DNA from 4 places in the Lysinibacillus zambalensis genome. Region 1 is predicted to be linked to each of the others. Evidence: riboswitches for the same ligand, from Rfam matches in the RefSeq annotation. Region 1 holds a riboswitch; each other region holds the start of a gene.
The links. A riboswitch is a leader RNA that binds a small molecule or an ion and turns the genes downstream of it on or off. The one in region 1 is predicted to bind thiamine pyrophosphate.

Region 1 (4,218 bases):
TACTTGAAAAAGAAGCGGGACGAGTAAAAGAACTTTATGCAATGTTAAATGGGCAAAATGCGAAAAAGCTGTCCTTTGAGCGTTATATTCAAATCAATTATTTAGATAAAATTACAGAGGCAGCAAATGTCCGGCTTTATCATTTATCCAACGGTCAATTTGAGCTACGACGTTCAGATCGTTTAGAAAAGCATGCTAAGCAAAGTGGACTTGGGCTAGATGTGTATGATGCCTATACAGACCAATTACGTGATGTAAAAACATTATCAGGGGGAGAAAAGTTTAATGCTTCTTTAAGTCTTGCTCTTGGGATGGCAGATGTCATTCAAAGCTTTCAAGGTAATATCCGTATTGAAACAATGTTTATTGATGAGGGCTTTGGTTCTCTTGATGAAGAGGCATTAAATAAGGCGATTGATACTCTTATTGATTTACAAGATTCTGGACGCATGATTGGCGTCATTTCACACGTTGCAGAGTTAAAAGCTACAATGCCTGCAGTGTTGCATGTTGAAAAAACAATGAACGGACATAGTCAAACATATTTTGAAGTGAAATAAAAAAGAGGCGTATTTCCGATGTGTGGAAATACGCCTTTTTATTACTTTTTAGTTACGGTAGGATTTGTTCCTTTTTTTGCAGCGATTACTTTTTTAACAATTGGAATAACGATTGGTGCTAATTTTACGGCGGTTTTGACAACTTTAGATACTTTCAAAAAATAACAGCTCCTTTTAGTACTCTCTGTTCAAGGTTGAAATGAAACTTATCGGATAACGCGAACTGCTTGAATAATATTCCAAATGACAATTCCGATTGAAACAAGAATGTAAATCACAAATGAAACTAACCAAATGATAAGAAAAGAACTACTACCTGAATCTGGTTCAAAAGTGTTGAATGATAAAGTTGAGAAAATAAAGACTGCAAAAAATATTATTCCAAATGCAACTGGGATTAAATGTGATATTAGTGCTCGAAGAGAATGACTCTTTACATCGTTATCTTTTGAAACAAAGTAAACGACTAATGGCACAATAAAGGGTGCAAAAAAGATACTTAGATAACTAAAGGCAGATAAAATTTTTTTGTTCTCCATAGTTGTACCTCCTTTTTAAATATTTACGCATGAAAAACAGTAAAGTTTCAAAAAAATTAATGTGGAAGAGGTTGTAATCGTTACAGTGTTTGCGTACAATGAGGTTGTTAAACTAAATTAAGATGTAACGACCACAAGGGGAGCTGATGATGTCAGCTGAGACTGGGCACGTAATGCCTTAACTCTTTGAACCTGTAAGTTAACGCTTGCGTAGGGATGTGGATAGAAACCGACACTTTTACGATGTGAGGCTCTGTCCTGGCATCGTTTTTTTTATCTTTATTGATGCTAGATAGGGACATATTTGCCAACTGATTTCTATTCCTGCTCTTGTATCCTACATCGGAACAAAGGAGAGAATAATTATGGACAATAAAAAACTATTAATGCTTGTGGAAATTGCGATATTCGCAGCGATTGGCCTTGTGCTCGATCAGGTTTCCTTTAAAGTATGGGCACAAGGAGGCTCTGTTAGTCTCGTAATGGTGCCAATAATGTTAATAGCATTTCGCTGGGGTCTTATTCCAGGCATGGTAACGGGTTTACTTATTGGTATTATGCAAACAATGTTTGGCGCCTATATTATACATTGGCTTCAAGGAACACTTGATTATGGTGTTGCCTTTACGGTAGTTGGCTTAGCGGCCGTTGTACGTGGACCAGTGCTTGAGGCTGCAAAAGATTTAAACAAAAAGAAAATGGCTCTTTATATTATTTTAGGAACGGTATTAGCGGGCTTTTTACGTTATGCAGCACATACCATTGGGGGCGCTGTATTTTTCGCAGAGTATGCTGGCGATCAAAATGCATGGGTTTATTCAATCATCTATAATGGAACATATATGCTACCAGCAACGATTTTAACAGCGATTGTCGGTGTTCTGTTATTTACAGCAGCACCTCAATTAATGCAACGAAAATCATAATTATTATGCCCTTCACATGAGTGAAGGGTTTTATTTTTAGACTGTTAAAGATTGTTGCTATTAAAACATAAAGACAGATTAAATCAAGAAACTGTGCAGTAATTAAATTGCCCTTCCTAAGCAATTTCTACATAGCTTTCAATTATTCCGAAAATTACTATGTTGAATAATCAATGGTAAAAATAGTTGAAGGATGGTATATTATATAAATCTTTTGCCGATTTTACGAAAGGGAGTGCGTTAATGAATAAAACACTTGAAAATTTACAAAAAGAAATTATATTTGAAGCAAAAAAAGGTTACCCCATTTTGCTTTCTGGCGCCGTTGTCTTTTTAATTTTCACCCTAATGCCCTTAGTTTTCCCAATAGAAGCTGTACGTTTGATTTGGATATTTGGCTTAGGTGTCATTTTTCCTATTGGGATGGTCATTAGTAAAATTCTGGGGGTTAATTTACTCTCTATTGACAACCCTTTAGGTACTTTAAGTGGGATAGTAGCAGCTCCTCAAGCTTTTTATATACCTGTATTTATAATTGTGTATATGAAAATACCTGAATACCTGCCCTTCACAATTGGCTTACTAGCAGGCTCTCATTTTCTGCCTTACATATGGATTTATAAAAGCAAAGCTTATTTATTTGTTACTTTAGGAATCTGTCTTTCTGCTCTAATTTTAGGTGGCTTCTTTGTTGGTCAAGCTTTCACTCTAGTACCTTTAGCGATGTCTATTGTTTATGGAATTGGTGTTCTTTTAATTCTAAGAGAACTCAAAGTCAGTCATGTTTAAGCACCTATTGTCAGTTGAATAACAGTAAACCACTGAATCTTTTTAAAAAGCATCTGAATAAAGGTGCTTTTTGTCTTTTCTAATGCTTGAACTGTGAAATAGTTAGATTCAGCCTTTAGGAAAAAAGGGTGAGCGTAGTTAGAAGTGGCTTTAGTTAAAGATTCGGTTAGCGGAAAATAAAAAAGAAGAGTTAAGCGAAACGTCAGCAAATGTTTTATCTGTGCGAAAGCGTAGCGACAGCAACAATAAAGGGCCCAGCCGGAACGGAAATCAATCTCACGTTATGGAGATAAGCCTGTTTTCGGCACTTTATAATTTATGATGGCATATAATATTTAAAGCGTTTAGCGTTTTAAGCATAGAAAGTTATGTTATATTAAATAGTAGATATTAGATGAAAGGGACGTTAAAAATGATTGTAAAAACGCAAGAAGAGATTGAAGCCTTTAAAAAAATCGGCCGTATTTGTGCTGAAATTCGTGAAGCAATGAAGGCTGCTACAAAGCCAGGTGTAACAACACTAGAACTAGATGAAATTGCAGGTCGTATGTTTGCTGAGGCCGGAGCAGTTTCTGGACCTAAAGGGGAATATGATTTCCCAGGATACACATGTATTAGTGTTAATGAGGAAGTCGCACATGGTATTCCAGGTGAACGTGTGATTAAAGAGGGAGATATCGTCAATATAGATGTATCTGGTTCATTAAACGGCTATTTTGCTGATACAGGCATTTCATTTGTAGTTGGTGAAGGCTATGAGGATAAAGAAAAGTTGTGTCGCGTAGCCAAAAGTGCTTTTGATCGTGCGATGACAAAAGTAAAAGCTGGATCAAAATTAAACCAAATCGGAAAAGCTGTTGAGCGTGAAGCATATGCTAATGATTTAACAGTGATTATGAACCTAACGGGACATGGTTTAGGTCGTTCTTTACATGATGAGCCAAACCATATTTTGAACTATTATGATGCATGGGATTCTACAATTATGAAAGAAGGCATGGTTCTTGCAGTTGAGCCGTTTATCTCAGCGAAAGCAGAGCATATTGTGGAGTCTGGTGATGGCTGGACATTCGTTACGCCAGACAAATCATTAGTTGCTCAAATCGAGCATTCAATTATCGTTACAAAAGACAAACCAATTATTTTAACTTCACTTGATGAACAATAAAAAAGCTAAAATCCTGCTACCAATTTATTTTTGGTAGGCAGGATTTTTTTTAATAAATAATATACCGACAAGTAGCACTCCACATAAAAACAAGGCTGCCGTTGACACAAGTAGCTCATCAAAACCATTATGTAATACAACCCCTATATAGGACCAGATAAATACACTTGGATAGATAATATCAAAATAATGGAATCGAATATGTAGTGCTATTGCTACCCCAAGTGTCAGTAAAA
Region 2 (4,218 bases), on a different contig from region 1:
TGAAACACCATCACCAATTGCAGCGGCACTTGGCAATCAATCCATTTCCTACGATGTTGTAGATACTAAAAGTTTACCAAATGAGCTTTCTAGTTATTTACAATACAATGCAATCATTTTTGATAATGTGCCAGGACATTTAGTCGGTGAGGCAAAAATGAATGTCATTGAGCAAGCAGTGAAAAATTTTGGCGTCGGTTTTACAATGGTTGGTGGCGAAAATAGCTTTGGCTTAGGCGGTTATTTTAAAACACCAATCGAAACTTTACTACCTGTTGAAATGGAGATTAAAGGTAAGGAGCAATTACCATCATTAGGGTTGGCAATCGTACTTGACCGTTCTGGAAGTATGTCTGGAGCAAAGCTAGAGCTTGCTAAGGAGGCTGCTGCTCGTTCAGTTGAAATGCTACGAGATGAGGATACGCTCGGGTTTATTGCCTTTGATGACCGACCTTGGGAAATTATCGAGACAGGGCCACTTGGCAATAAGGAAGAAGCTGTAGATACGATTTTATCTGTAACGCCAGGCGGGGGTACTGAAATATATGGTTCACTTGCTAAAGCTTATGAAAATCTAGCAGATTTAAAACTACAGCGTAAGCATATTATTTTATTAACGGATGGACAGTCACAGTCGGGCAACTATGAAGACTTAATTGCACATGGAAAAGAAAATGGCACGACTCTTTCAACAGTTGCAATTGGTCAAGATGCAGATGCTAACTTACTTGAAGCACTCAGTGAGATGGGGAGTGGGCGTTTTTACGATGTTGTTGATGAGCAGACGATTCCTTCTATTTTATCTCGTGAAACTGCCATGATTTCACGCACCTATATTGAAGATAATCCATTCTACCCAACTATATTTAATGCCTCTGGCTGGAATACGTTATTTGCAAATGGGGTACCTAAAATGAATGCTTATATAGGTACGACAGCAAAGCAGGGGGCCACTATTATTGCAAAAAGTGAGAAGGAAGATCCCGTACTTGCAGAATGGCAATATGGCCTTGGCAAAACTTATGCCTTTACGTCTGATTCGACAGGAAAATGGACGGGAGACTGGGCAAGGTGGCAAAATTGGGGTGCATTTTGGCAAACGCTTATTTCTAAAATGCTACCAAGCTATAACGATGTTGCCTACGATGTACGTCTAGAATCGGACGGCTCCTTTGTCATTACTGACCCAACAAATGAAGCGGCATTTTTAGATATTGTTGCTGTCAATGAAGCGGGTGAGGAACTTGAAACACAGCTTGAGGCAATTTCGGCATCACAAGTTCGAGCAGTCGTGCAAGCAGAACCAGGACTCATCTTTTTCCGCATTGCCGATGAAGAGCAAGCTATTTACCAGGCTGGTTTAAGTGTACCTTATAGTGCTGAATATGAATTACGTCCAGTGAACGATAAGCTAGTCAAAGAATTAACAAAGCAAACAGGCGGCTCTGTTTTGAAAGAACCGAGCGAAGTATTCCGTGAATTTACTAAAAAAGGAGCGGAACGCCAAAATATCGCAACATGGCTTTTATTAGCAGGGATGCTACTATTCTTCATTGATATTACCATTAGACGCTTTGGTTGGGGTTTCCTAACAAGACCGAAGAAAAAAGATCAGCGTGTAGAGGAAAAACCAATACAGGCAGAGGACACAAATGTTGCCCAGCTATTAAAGGGCATGAAAAATCGACATTAGCAATTAAAAAACGATGGTTCAACGCTTTATAGCAATGAGCCATCGTTTTTTGTCATTCCAAGGCTATCATCAATAGTTGGATGACATTTACAAAGTAGGTGGTTAAAATAGGGAATATAGAATTCCTGCAAACTATTAGTGCGGTCAGATATACTGTATTTTCAAAAATATTCCGATAAATCACTCATCCCTTCAAAAAGGATTTATGAATTATAAAAGAGTATTAAGGTTAGTTACAAATACAGTTTTACGTAAATTGCTAGCAATGACAATGCCTAATACAGCACCAATAGTACTTGAAGTTAAAAAGGCTGGCATAAAAAATAAAGAAGCTACAGATGTCCCCATTAATAAATGTGCGTAAGGTGCGGCAATGAGTGAGGCAATTATACCTGTTCCAAACATTTCACCGATACCTGCGAGCCATTGTTTGCCGCTGTATTTATAGGCAAGAGCTGCACATAAAGCACCAATAACACTGCCGGGTATAGCTAATAATGAGCCTGTGCCTGTTAAAATACGAATAATGGCTGTGATAAAGGCGACCATAACAGTTGGCACTGGTCCAAGAATGATCGCGCCAATTACATTAATGGCATGCTGTACAGGGTAGGCACGCGCAATGCCTGTTGGTATTGAAACGAAGGTAGAACCTGCTACGGCAATTGCTACTAATAAGGCCATGATTGTTAATTTTCGAATTGACATAATTTCCACTCCTATTTAGTATTTTGTGAATCGCTAATTAACTAGAAAAAAGCCGCTCCCTAAAAGCATTAGGAAGCGGCCTTGCATTTAAAATAGCAAAAAGCAAGTGTCGCCACTTCCCTCCGCTAGTGTGAACTAGATCAGGTTCAAAGGGTCCGTATATGACAATATACGTCTCAGCCTTTTAAAGACTCCCCTAGTGGTAAACATTTAATTGTTAGTTTTTCTCCTAATAATGTAGCACACTACTAAAAATAGTCAATAACTTTTCAGACTAATTTGAATCAGGGTGCATAAGGTGTGGTGCTTTTTTCATTGTCCAAATAAGGGCAAGGAAGAAGCAAGCCATTAAAATAATAGACCCGAAAATATAAGGACTGTTCATATTCCAATCGAATAACATACCTGCTAAAGCTGGACCAATCATATTACCAAGACTCATATACGCATTATTCAGACCAGCTGCATAGCCTTGTTCATTTTCAGCAAGCTTTGAAATCAGTGTGTTGACAGCTGGGCGAATCAATGTCGTAGCTGTAGAGAAGATTGTCGCTACAATTAAAATAAGTGCAAACCCGGATGCGAATAATATTAAGAAAATCGAAACGGCTGCAATAAATAAATTGACTAACACTACTTTCATTTCGCCGAAGCGATTAAACAGCGGTGTAATAACAAACATCTGTACAACAACACCAAAAGCGCCGCCCATTACTAATATAATGGCGATATCAGTAGGTGTATAATTAAACTTTTCTGTAACAAATAATGATAATGTTGTTTGGAAGTTAGCAATTCCGAAAGAGAATACAAGCATGATAATTAGCATGACAAAATAAGGCATTTGGACTGAACGGGCCATCTGCTTTACAAGATTATCCTGCTTCTGCGCTTTTTTCGCTGTGTTCGGTTTTGTAGCAGGTAATAAAAAGAACGATAAAATAGCTGCTAAGATAGCTGCAAATCCAGCAGTATAAAATGGAAAGTGTAAACTAACTTTTGAGAGGAATCCACCGATACCTGGTCCGATCATAAAACCAAAGGACATTGCTGCCCCTATCATCCCCATACCTTTTCCGCGTTCCTCGTACGTTGTGACGTCAGCCACAAATGCCATTATAGGAGGTGCGACAAATGCAGATCCAAGGCCACCTAAAAAGCGTGCCAAGAAGAGCATCCACACATCTGTAGATAGCCCGAAACCAATTTGTGCAAGGCCTGTAACTATAAGACCGAAAATAATGAGATTTTTACGACCGTATTGATCGGAAAGATTCCCAGCAATTGGAGAAAAAACAAATTGTGCTAAGGCGAACGTTGCAATCAACATGCCAAGTACTTGTCCTGCAGCACCAAATAGTTGTAAATACTCAGGCATGACAGGAATAATAATTCCGATACTCCCCATTGCGATAAACATATTAAACATTAAAATATATAAAGCCGCCTTATTAGACTTCTGCTGGGTCATCGAATACCCCTTTCTTTATTCAAATATATTACAGTCTACCACAAGGCTTGTACGTTTACTATTGACTATAAGTCTGAAATAAGAGACTTATTTATGGGGATTCTAATTATTAAAACAAGTTTCTGCACCAGTCTTCCCTTGGGATTCTCTTCCAGATAAACAAAAAAGCTATTCTCAACGTAATGTGAGAACAGCTTAAGTTTATCGAATACTCATTTTAAATTCTAAAAACAGCTCATTGTATTTACCCAAATAATCAGGGCCTAAGTTTTTATAAACTTCTAATGTTTTACGTTGTTCTTCAGAAGGATAGAATCGCTTATCAGATACAACTTCCTTATCCATT
Region 3 (4,218 bases), on a different contig from region 1:
TCCGCCTAATGACTGCCGAAGAGCAACAACGCCTATTCGAAAATACTGCTAATGATATGGCATCAGTTGAAGAGTTCATTAAACGTCGTCATATTCTTCACTGCTATTTAGCTGATCCAGCATATGGTGAAGGTGTAGCAAAAGCTATGGGTCTTTCATTAGAAGGTATGGATCTTACAAATCCATACGTGAAACAACCAACTAACGTTTAATTCTCCACATATTCCAACTATTATTGATATCCAAATCCAACTTTTTACTCCATGTGAAGGGCGACCTCACATGGAGTTTTTTTATCTTAATGACAAAATGAGAGCGCATCACCGGAAAGGAAATCAACCTATATACATGCCCCCTCTTGATGATGAACCAAAATAAGGCTCGTGCCTATGAAAAACACGAGCCTAGTCTAATAATTATTGATAAATTTGACTGCCCGCCTTTTTAAATTCCTTCGCCTTTTCCTGCATACCCTTATGGATAGCTTCAGTCGTATTTAGATCTTTTTCTTTTGCATAAGTACGAATATCCTGTGAGATTTTCATACTACAAAACTTAGGTCCGCACATTGAACAGAAGTGCGCAGTTTTTGCTCCTTCTGCTGGCAATGTTTCATCATGATATTCGACTGCACGCTCTGGATCTAACGAAAGGTTGAATTGATCGCGCCAGCGGAATTCAAAGCGTGCCTTAGATAGTGCATCATCACGTTGCTGTGCCCCCGGATGCCCTTTCGCTAAATCAGCAGCGTGTGCAGCAATTTTGTACGTAATAACCCCCACACGAACATCATCACGATTTGGTAAGCCAAGATGCTCTTTAGGCGTTACATAACATAGCATTGCCGTACCATACCAACCAATCATTGCAGCTCCAATGGCTGATGTAATATGATCATAGCCCGGAGCAATATCTGTCGTTAGTGGTCCTAACGTATAGAAAGGAGCTTCCTTACATACCTCTAACTGCTTGTCCATATTTTCTTTAATAAGATGCATCGGCACATGCCCTGGTCCTTCTACCATCACCTGTACATCATGCTCCCAGGCAATTTGCGTTAATTCCCCTAGCGTTTCCAGCTCCGCAAACTGAGCCTCATCATTTGCATCTGCAATAGAACCAGGACGTAAACCATCACCTAAAGAGAAGGCAACATCATAGGTTTTCATAATTTCGCAGATTTCTTCAAAATGAGTATATAAGAAGCTCTCTTGATGGTGATATAAACACCATTGCGCCATAATCGAGCCTCCTCGAGACACTATGCCAGTTACACGATTAGCCGTTAATGGCACATAGCGTAGCAATACCCCTGCATGAATCGTGAAGTAATCTACACCTTGCTCTGCTTGTTCGATTAACGTATCACGATACACCTCCCACGTTAAATCCTCTGCCACACCATTTACTTTTTCTAGCGCTTGATAAATCGGCACCGTTCCTACTGGCACCGCAGCATTACGGATAATCCATTCACGCGTCGTATGAATATGCTTACCCGTCGATAAATCCATAATGTTATCAGCACCCCAGCGTGTAGCCCACGTCATTTTTTCTACCTCTTCTGCAATAGAGGATGACACCGCTGAATTTCCAATATTGGCGTTAATTTTCACGTGGAAGTTGCGTCCAATAATCATTGGCTCTGCCTCAGGGTGATTAATATTAGATGGCAAAATTGCACGCCCCGCCGCTATCTCTGAGCGCACGAACTCGGGATCCATATTTTCACGAATCGCTACAAACTCCATTTCTGGAGTAATAATTCCCTTTCGTGCATAGTGAAGCTGCGTTACATTTTTGCCTTTTTTCGCACGTAAAGGCCTTCTAGATAAATCCGGAAACACATTTTCATTCATTCGTGGATCATCAGCTTTGCGGAATCCGTTATCTTCTGGCTTGATCGTACGACCTTCGTATTCCTCAACGTCACCTCGTTCTTTGATCCATGCACTACGTAAAGCTGGCAATCCTTTCGTAATATCCACCTTATGTGCAGGTTCAGTGTACGGGCCACTCGTATCATAAACACGCACTGGTGCATTTTCCTCTTCACCAAAGCTTCCTGTCGTCGGACTCAAGGCAATCTCACGCATTGGCACTAAAATATCTGGTCGAGAACCTTCTACGTAAACTTTTTTACTTCCTTCAAAACTTGACATAATCGTAATATTCTTTTCGCTAATTGTTGTCATAAACTACTTCGCTCCCTTTTATATTAATATAAGGACCGAATCTAGCTCACCCAACAAAAATCAATTTCGCCTTGGCGTAATTGCGTCCGGATTTTGAATTGTGCCCGCACAATTCATTCCTTTTAAAATCCGTGACATCCGCCGGAGGCTTGTCTTCATTCAGCAGGCGTTTGGGCACCTACTAGTTAGGAAGCTTCACCGCATACATTTCATCACCTGGAAAGATAGGAGTCTTCTGCTGAATGAAGACAAAAAGCCGAATCCAAAAAAATTTTGGATCCGGCTAAGAATGTAAAGGTATAGTTATTGCAAATAACGTAGTGTGCAATAATGGTTAACTTTCCCACGCTGGTATGAGCCAGATCAGGTCCAAAGGGTCAAGAAACCTCTATGCGTTTCCCTCTCAGCCTGACTCATCAGACTCCCCTAGTTAATACTATTAAGTTTGATGCTAGTGTAGCAGATATTGCTAATAGATGGAAGCTTCATTTGATTATTTTTGGCACATTCATCAAGAATCAGCGTCAGATTAGACTTTGGCGCACAACTTCACGTTATCTGATGAGTTCATATGCTTTGAAGATTTATCGGAACAAAATCTCATTTTATCGGAACAATTTTAGTTTTTATCAACTATGGACAATCAAATGAGCACCTAGCCATTAGGTAAACAACAACTCCGCTACATAAATCACAATTGTCACTGTAATACAGCTCACAATCGTTGAAAATAAAACTGTTTGTGCAGCAGTTGCCGATTCTACGTCATATTCTAATGCCAGACTGGAACTATTTCGCGATGTCGGGAACGAACTAGCTATAAAAAGTGATTGTGCCACGACACCGTCAAGACCAAGAGCAAAAATGATAAGCAATGCTACGGCAGGCCCTATGATTAATCGTGTAAAACAACTAATGTATACCATCTTATTAAACATAGATTTTATTTCAAGTTGGGATAGCTGTGCCCCTAAAGTTATTAATGCTACAGCGATAAAGCCATCTGCCACATGGTCTATCGGAATTTTTACGAACTGCGGTATAGGGATATTAAAATAGTTCATAGTAACGCCAATAATAAGTGCATGAATAATAGGCATTTTGAGGAAATCCTTCAAAATTGACATACCTGATTTTGTTGAAGAAATTAAATTGTACAAGCCGTAAGTATACGTCGTCATATTTTGAAATATAACGAGAATAACTTGAATCGCTACCCCAATCGGCTGAGTCACGAAAATCATTTGGGCAACTGGAATACCATAGTTGCCTGAATTAATAAGGACAACGCTATTTTTAAACACCGCAGCCTCTGTTTTTACTAAACCGAGCCCCTTTGCTAGAAAGTGACTAAGGACCATTTGGCTTCCGATAAAGAGTAGAATAAAAAACGCAACTTCCCCAAGTACAGACAATTCTATACTCGTTTCATATAAATTCACAAAAACAGCTGCTGGCATAAAGCAGTATGTAATAAGTTGAGATAGCGCCTTTAAATTAAAACGAAATTTCCTTTGTAAAACTGCGCCAAGTACTAGAAGCACTAAAATCGGAGCGACAATTTGAAAGAAAATCATACCGAGATACACCATAGTGTTGTCCCCCTTTCCTCTCCTATAGTAGTGCTGTTTGTAAACTCGGTCAATGTACTTCAGCGTTCACTCATCCTGTCTTTTTCATCATGTTCAAACAATAGCAAAGGCTCTTGGAAGGATGATTTACCCTCTCAAACTACGAGTTATTAAAATAATTGAAGGAAAAAGGCCTATTATTTCATTAAATTAATATAGTAAAATACCCCATTCGCGCACTAAACTGAAGAAATATATGATATATTATCCATTAAATACAATGATTGGAGCGACAAGAAATGAAGAATAAAGTATTTTCTACTTTTATGGCTACCGCTATTACAGCAACCTTAATTGTGCCTGTATCAACTGCGAATGCCACTTCTAATGATGTATCTTTAAACCACTCAGTTCAAATCGACGGGCAAGTAGCTGCAGCCAAAACAAAGGGA
Region 4 (4,218 bases), on a different contig from region 1:
ACATATTGATGATGAAGAATGCTGCAGAAATATAAGGAAGGTTAAACCAAGGAGAATTACAAAGTGCTATAAACAGATACGAAAGCAATAGACCAATTTCAGAATAAATCATTATTTTTTTCGTCCGATTTTATCAGAAACATGCCCTCCAATAAACCCTCCAATGACCCCACTAATGACAATAATTATAAGAATAAAAGCCGTTTTAGTAGCGCCGATATTTTGAGTAAAATAAATAGCGAGAAAAGGGATAACAGCCATAGAAATAAGGCCGCCTAGAAATTGCATGGCTAGGCGAAGTTTGATGTTGGGATGGATATCTCTCAATTTCATATAATCACTCCTCGAACTTTAAGTAATAGTTTTTTCCGATAGAATTCCTAATGGAAGTGGTGGTCTCATTGACTCTTTTATGTTTTCCAGTTTGAGTCCTACATAGGTAGGGGAGCCAAAAAGAAAATCATGCAAACTATTTTTCATAGGGAACAAAATATGTCTATAGATTCCGCCCTGTTATTTGAGTTTCCTAATTTTATAGGTACGGCTGAAGGATAGAGAATGTTTATAAATTAGAAATAGGTCCAAATAATCTTAGAGCTTGTCTCGTTATATCCTTCCACACCGTGTTTGTATACTCATCAATAAACGTTAAACGCATTCCGTTTAAGATGGATAAGTATGACTCAGCAATTAATGAAGGTGCTTCTTCATAAAAGTAACCAAGCCGTTGACCTGCTTCAATAACCGGATAAATACAGTCTAGAAATGATTTTACAAAATCATCTAGTTCTTTAAAAAGCTTTGGAAATCGTTCAGGTCTTGCAAGAACCTGTTGAATTAAACGTAAGTATTCACTTCTCGTTGCAAAAAGTTGCACATGACAATCTATCATTTCCTTAATTATTTCAAGAGGCTCACCTTTAAAGTGTTCTTGTATCTCAATAAAATATGGTTTGATTTTTTCCAATGGCTCTAAAATAGCTGCTTCATAAAGTACTTCTTTTGAATCAAAATACGTAAATACGGAGCCAAAACTAACTCCTGCTTCCTTAGCAATATCGGCCACTTTGGTCTCTGCAAAACCATTTTCACTATATAATTTAATAGCGGCGTCTAAAATTGTAGATCTTTTTCTTTTCTTTTTTTCATCATTAGTAAGTATCGAATTCATGTTGATACTCCTTTCATAATAAATGATTGATTAATCAATCAAATTTTATTGTAATTTGTTTCCATTGTCAATATAATGAAAGAATTTTTTGTATTTTTAGTTATAAATTACTTTAAAAGCATGATGCCTCCGTTACAGTGGTGAATTTTACTTTGCTTTCTTGAAGGAACGTTTTACAAATGAGGCTGTTTAAATAATAATTCAGCGCTATCGATAAACAGACCCTTGTCATTTACGGATAGATATGGTTATAATAATCTCGAAAAGTTCATATCGAAAGAATGTAGGGGGGCTGGTAGTTGCCAGCTGAGATTGTGTCCGATAGACGCTGACCCTTTGAACCTGATTTGGCTCGTACCAGCGTAGGGAACATCTATTCAAAAAAAGAAAGTTTTTGATACTGATTGTACAACGTCTGGGAGGAATCCTAGGCGTTTTTTATGTTTTCAGACTTTTGTTGCATGCACATACCTTACGTGTAAACAGACCGTGAACGGTTTCTTCTGGTAAAGACATTCATTCATGAACACTTTCACACTACTAACTTGGAGGATTCAGCATGAAAAAATGGTTATTGGTCCTAATAGCTGCACTATTAACTTTAGTGGGCTGTAGCGAAAAAGAAACTAAAAAGGATGCTAAAGGATTAACAAAAGTATCGGTAGTTCTTGATTGGACACCGAACACAAATCATACAGGTTTATATGTAGCTGAAAAACTTGGCTACTTTAAGGAACAAGGCTTAGATGTTGATATTTTATTACCTGGTGAAACGGGTGCTGATCAGCTTGTAGCATCAGGAAAGGCTCAGTTTGGCGTAAGCTATCAGGAAGGAATTACACAGGCTCGTGTGCAGGATGTACCTTTAGTATCGATTGCAGCGATTATACAGCATAATACTTCTGGCTTCGCATCTACCGCATCAAAAGGCATTACGTCACCAAAGGATTTTGAAGGGAAAACATACGGTGGCTGGGGTGCACCGCTTGAAAAGGCTGTACTACAATCACTAATGCAAACAGAAGATGCAGATGTTAATAAGTTAGATATCGTCAATGCAGGTGATTTAGATTTCTTCACAATGATGAAAAAAGATATTGATTTTGCGTGGATTTATTATGCATGGACAGGTATTGAAGCAGAACTTCGTGGCGAAAAGCTGAACATGCTTTATTTAACAGATTATAGTGAGCAGTTAGACTATTACACACCTGTACTTGCTACAAATGAAAAAATGATTCAGGATAATCCTGAGACGGTAAAAGCATTTGTCGCTGCTGCAGCAAAGGGCTATGAATATGCAATAAAACACCCTAATGAGGCAGCTGATAGTTTACTAGAAGCGGTACCTGATTTAGATAAGAACCTTGTGCATAAAAGTCAGGAATGGTTAGCAGATAAGTATCAAGACGATGCTGCACAATGGGGCGAGCAAAAATTAGCTGTCTGGGAAAACTACGCGAAATGGATGGCCGACAACAAAGTTTTAGAGGGCGAATTTAACGCAAAACAAGCATTTACAAACGACTTTTTACCGAAAAAGGAGACAAAGTAATATGGCAAACTCTTTAATAAGTGTACAAATTATCCCGAAAACTGAAACATATGAAGATGTGATCCCGTTTGTCGATGCAGCAATTGCAGTTATCGATGCTTCAGGGGTGAAATATGAAGTTCATCCATTAGAAACGACAATGGAAGGCGAGCTTACGACTTTGCTGCAAATTATTGAAAAAATGAATGCCAAGATGATCGAGCTTGGCGCAATCAATGTCATTACGCAAGTGAAAATTTTATATCAGCCATCCGGTATTACAATGGATACGCTAACGGAGAAATATAAGTAATGAAGCAGGCTGTTAAACAAGGAAGGACGATAATTTTTATCGCCTTCCTCTTGTTCATATGGGAACTAATTGTCCGTTTTGCTGATATTCCACATTGGCTTTTGCCTGCACCAAGTGCCATTTTGAAAGAGGGCTTTCAATCGTATGAGACGTTTGTGCCTCATGCTTTAGCTACTATACAATTAGCACTTCTTGGACTTGCTATCGGGATATTATGTGGGCTCACAGTTGCGGTGCTATTACATCGTTTTACGTTTATAAGGGAGCTATTTTACCCTATTCTCATTATGTCGCAAAATGTCCCAGTACTTGTCCTAGCACCATTATTAATCATTTGGTTTGGCTTCGGTTTATTGCCAAAGCTCATTATTATTTGTCTTGTGTGCTTTTTCCCTCTTGTTATTTCGGCAATGGATGGTTTTCGTCAAACTTCGCCTGAGCTAAAGCATTATTTTGAGATGATAGGTGCTACGAAAGCCCAAACCTTTTGGAAGTTAGAATGGCCTTATGCGTATCCAGCGATTTTTTCAGGCATAAAGATTGCTGCTACCTATAGCGTCATGGGGGCTGTTATCGCGGAATGGTTAGGAGCGAAAATGGGGATTGGCGTTTATATGACATTGGCACAGTCTTCATTTCGAACGGATCGTGTATTTGTAGCGATTTTCGCTATCATATTTTTAAGTTTATTATTATTTAGTGCTATTCGATTAATAGAAAAACTTGTTGTGAAGGGGAGAGGAAACTATGCTAAGCATTCAAAACATTGATAAATCCTTTGATTCCCTTCCAGTTATCCGTAGTTTATCTTTTGAGGTGAAGGACGGGGAATTTGTGGCGATTATCGGTCCGTCAGGCAGTGGGAAAAGTACACTTTTTCAATTAATTGGTGGTGTTTCTTCTATAGATAAAGGTGCTATTTTATTAAACGGCACAGATATCCAGAAAAAAAGAGGGACGATTGGCTATATGCCTCAGCAGCCATGTTTATTACCGTGGCGGACGATCCTAGAAAACGTCACGATGGTCGAGGAGCTTCATGGAAAACCTAATGTTAACGTTGCGAAGGAATGGTTAGATAAAGTGGGGCTCGCAGCATTTGTAAATGCATATCCTAATGAGCTGTCAGGTGGTATGCAACAACGGGTATCGTTTATTCGTGCAATTGTCAGTAATAAACCTATTTTATGTTTAGATGAA

Region 2: another riboswitch for thiamine pyrophosphate. It lies ahead of thiW (energy coupling factor transporter S component ThiW); the one in region 1 lies ahead of thiT (energy-coupled thiamine transporter ThiT).
Region 3: another riboswitch for thiamine pyrophosphate. It lies ahead of thiC (phosphomethylpyrimidine synthase ThiC); the one in region 1 lies ahead of thiT (energy-coupled thiamine transporter ThiT).
Region 4: another riboswitch for thiamine pyrophosphate. It lies ahead of ABNX05_RS01255 (ABC transporter substrate-binding protein); the one in region 1 lies ahead of thiT (energy-coupled thiamine transporter ThiT).

What each region holds. Positions count from the first base shown of each region.
Region 1 is NZ_JBEGDG010000016.1:72,582-76,799, forward strand. It holds gene ABNX05_RS18595 (AAA family ATPase) at 1-560, shown strand, start outside; gene ABNX05_RS26565 (hypothetical protein) at 602-718, opposite strand; gene ABNX05_RS18600 (magnetosome magnetite crystal formation protein family) at 767-1,099, opposite strand; TPP riboswitch at 1,226-1,333, shown strand; gene thiT (energy-coupled thiamine transporter ThiT) at 1,465-2,025, shown strand; gene ABNX05_RS18610 (DUF7010 family protein) at 2,269-2,814, shown strand; gene map (type I methionyl aminopeptidase) at 3,227-3,982, shown strand; gene ABNX05_RS18620 (TspO-related membrane protein) at 4,007-4,218, opposite strand, start outside.
Region 2 is NZ_JBEGDG010000003.1:180,261-184,478, reverse strand. It holds gene ABNX05_RS06570 (VWA domain-containing protein) at 1-1,693, shown strand, start outside; gene thiW (energy coupling factor transporter S component ThiW) at 1,904-2,401, opposite strand; TPP riboswitch at 2,502-2,609, opposite strand; gene ABNX05_RS06560 (MFS transporter) at 2,676-3,872, opposite strand; gene ABNX05_RS06555 (ABC transporter substrate-binding protein) at 4,074-4,218, opposite strand, start outside.
Region 3 is NZ_JBEGDG010000029.1:15,826-20,043, forward strand. It holds gene ABNX05_RS23440 (catalase) at 1-212, shown strand, start outside; gene thiC (phosphomethylpyrimidine synthase ThiC) at 417-2,195, opposite strand; TPP riboswitch at 2,519-2,633, opposite strand; gene ABNX05_RS23450 (AEC family transporter) at 2,858-3,787, opposite strand; gene ABNX05_RS23455 (S-layer protein) at 4,066-4,218, shown strand, end outside.
Region 4 is NZ_JBEGDG010000001.1:265,792-270,009, reverse strand. It holds gene ABNX05_RS01270 (MFS transporter) at 1-112, opposite strand, end outside; gene ABNX05_RS01265 (hypothetical protein) at 112-333, opposite strand; gene ABNX05_RS01260 (TetR/AcrR family transcriptional regulator) at 563-1,171, opposite strand; TPP riboswitch at 1,447-1,557, shown strand; gene ABNX05_RS01255 (ABC transporter substrate-binding protein) at 1,731-2,726, shown strand; gene ABNX05_RS01250 (thiamine-binding protein) at 2,728-3,018, shown strand; gene ABNX05_RS01245 (ABC transporter permease) at 3,018-3,788, shown strand; gene ABNX05_RS01240 (ABC transporter ATP-binding protein) at 3,766-4,218, shown strand, end outside.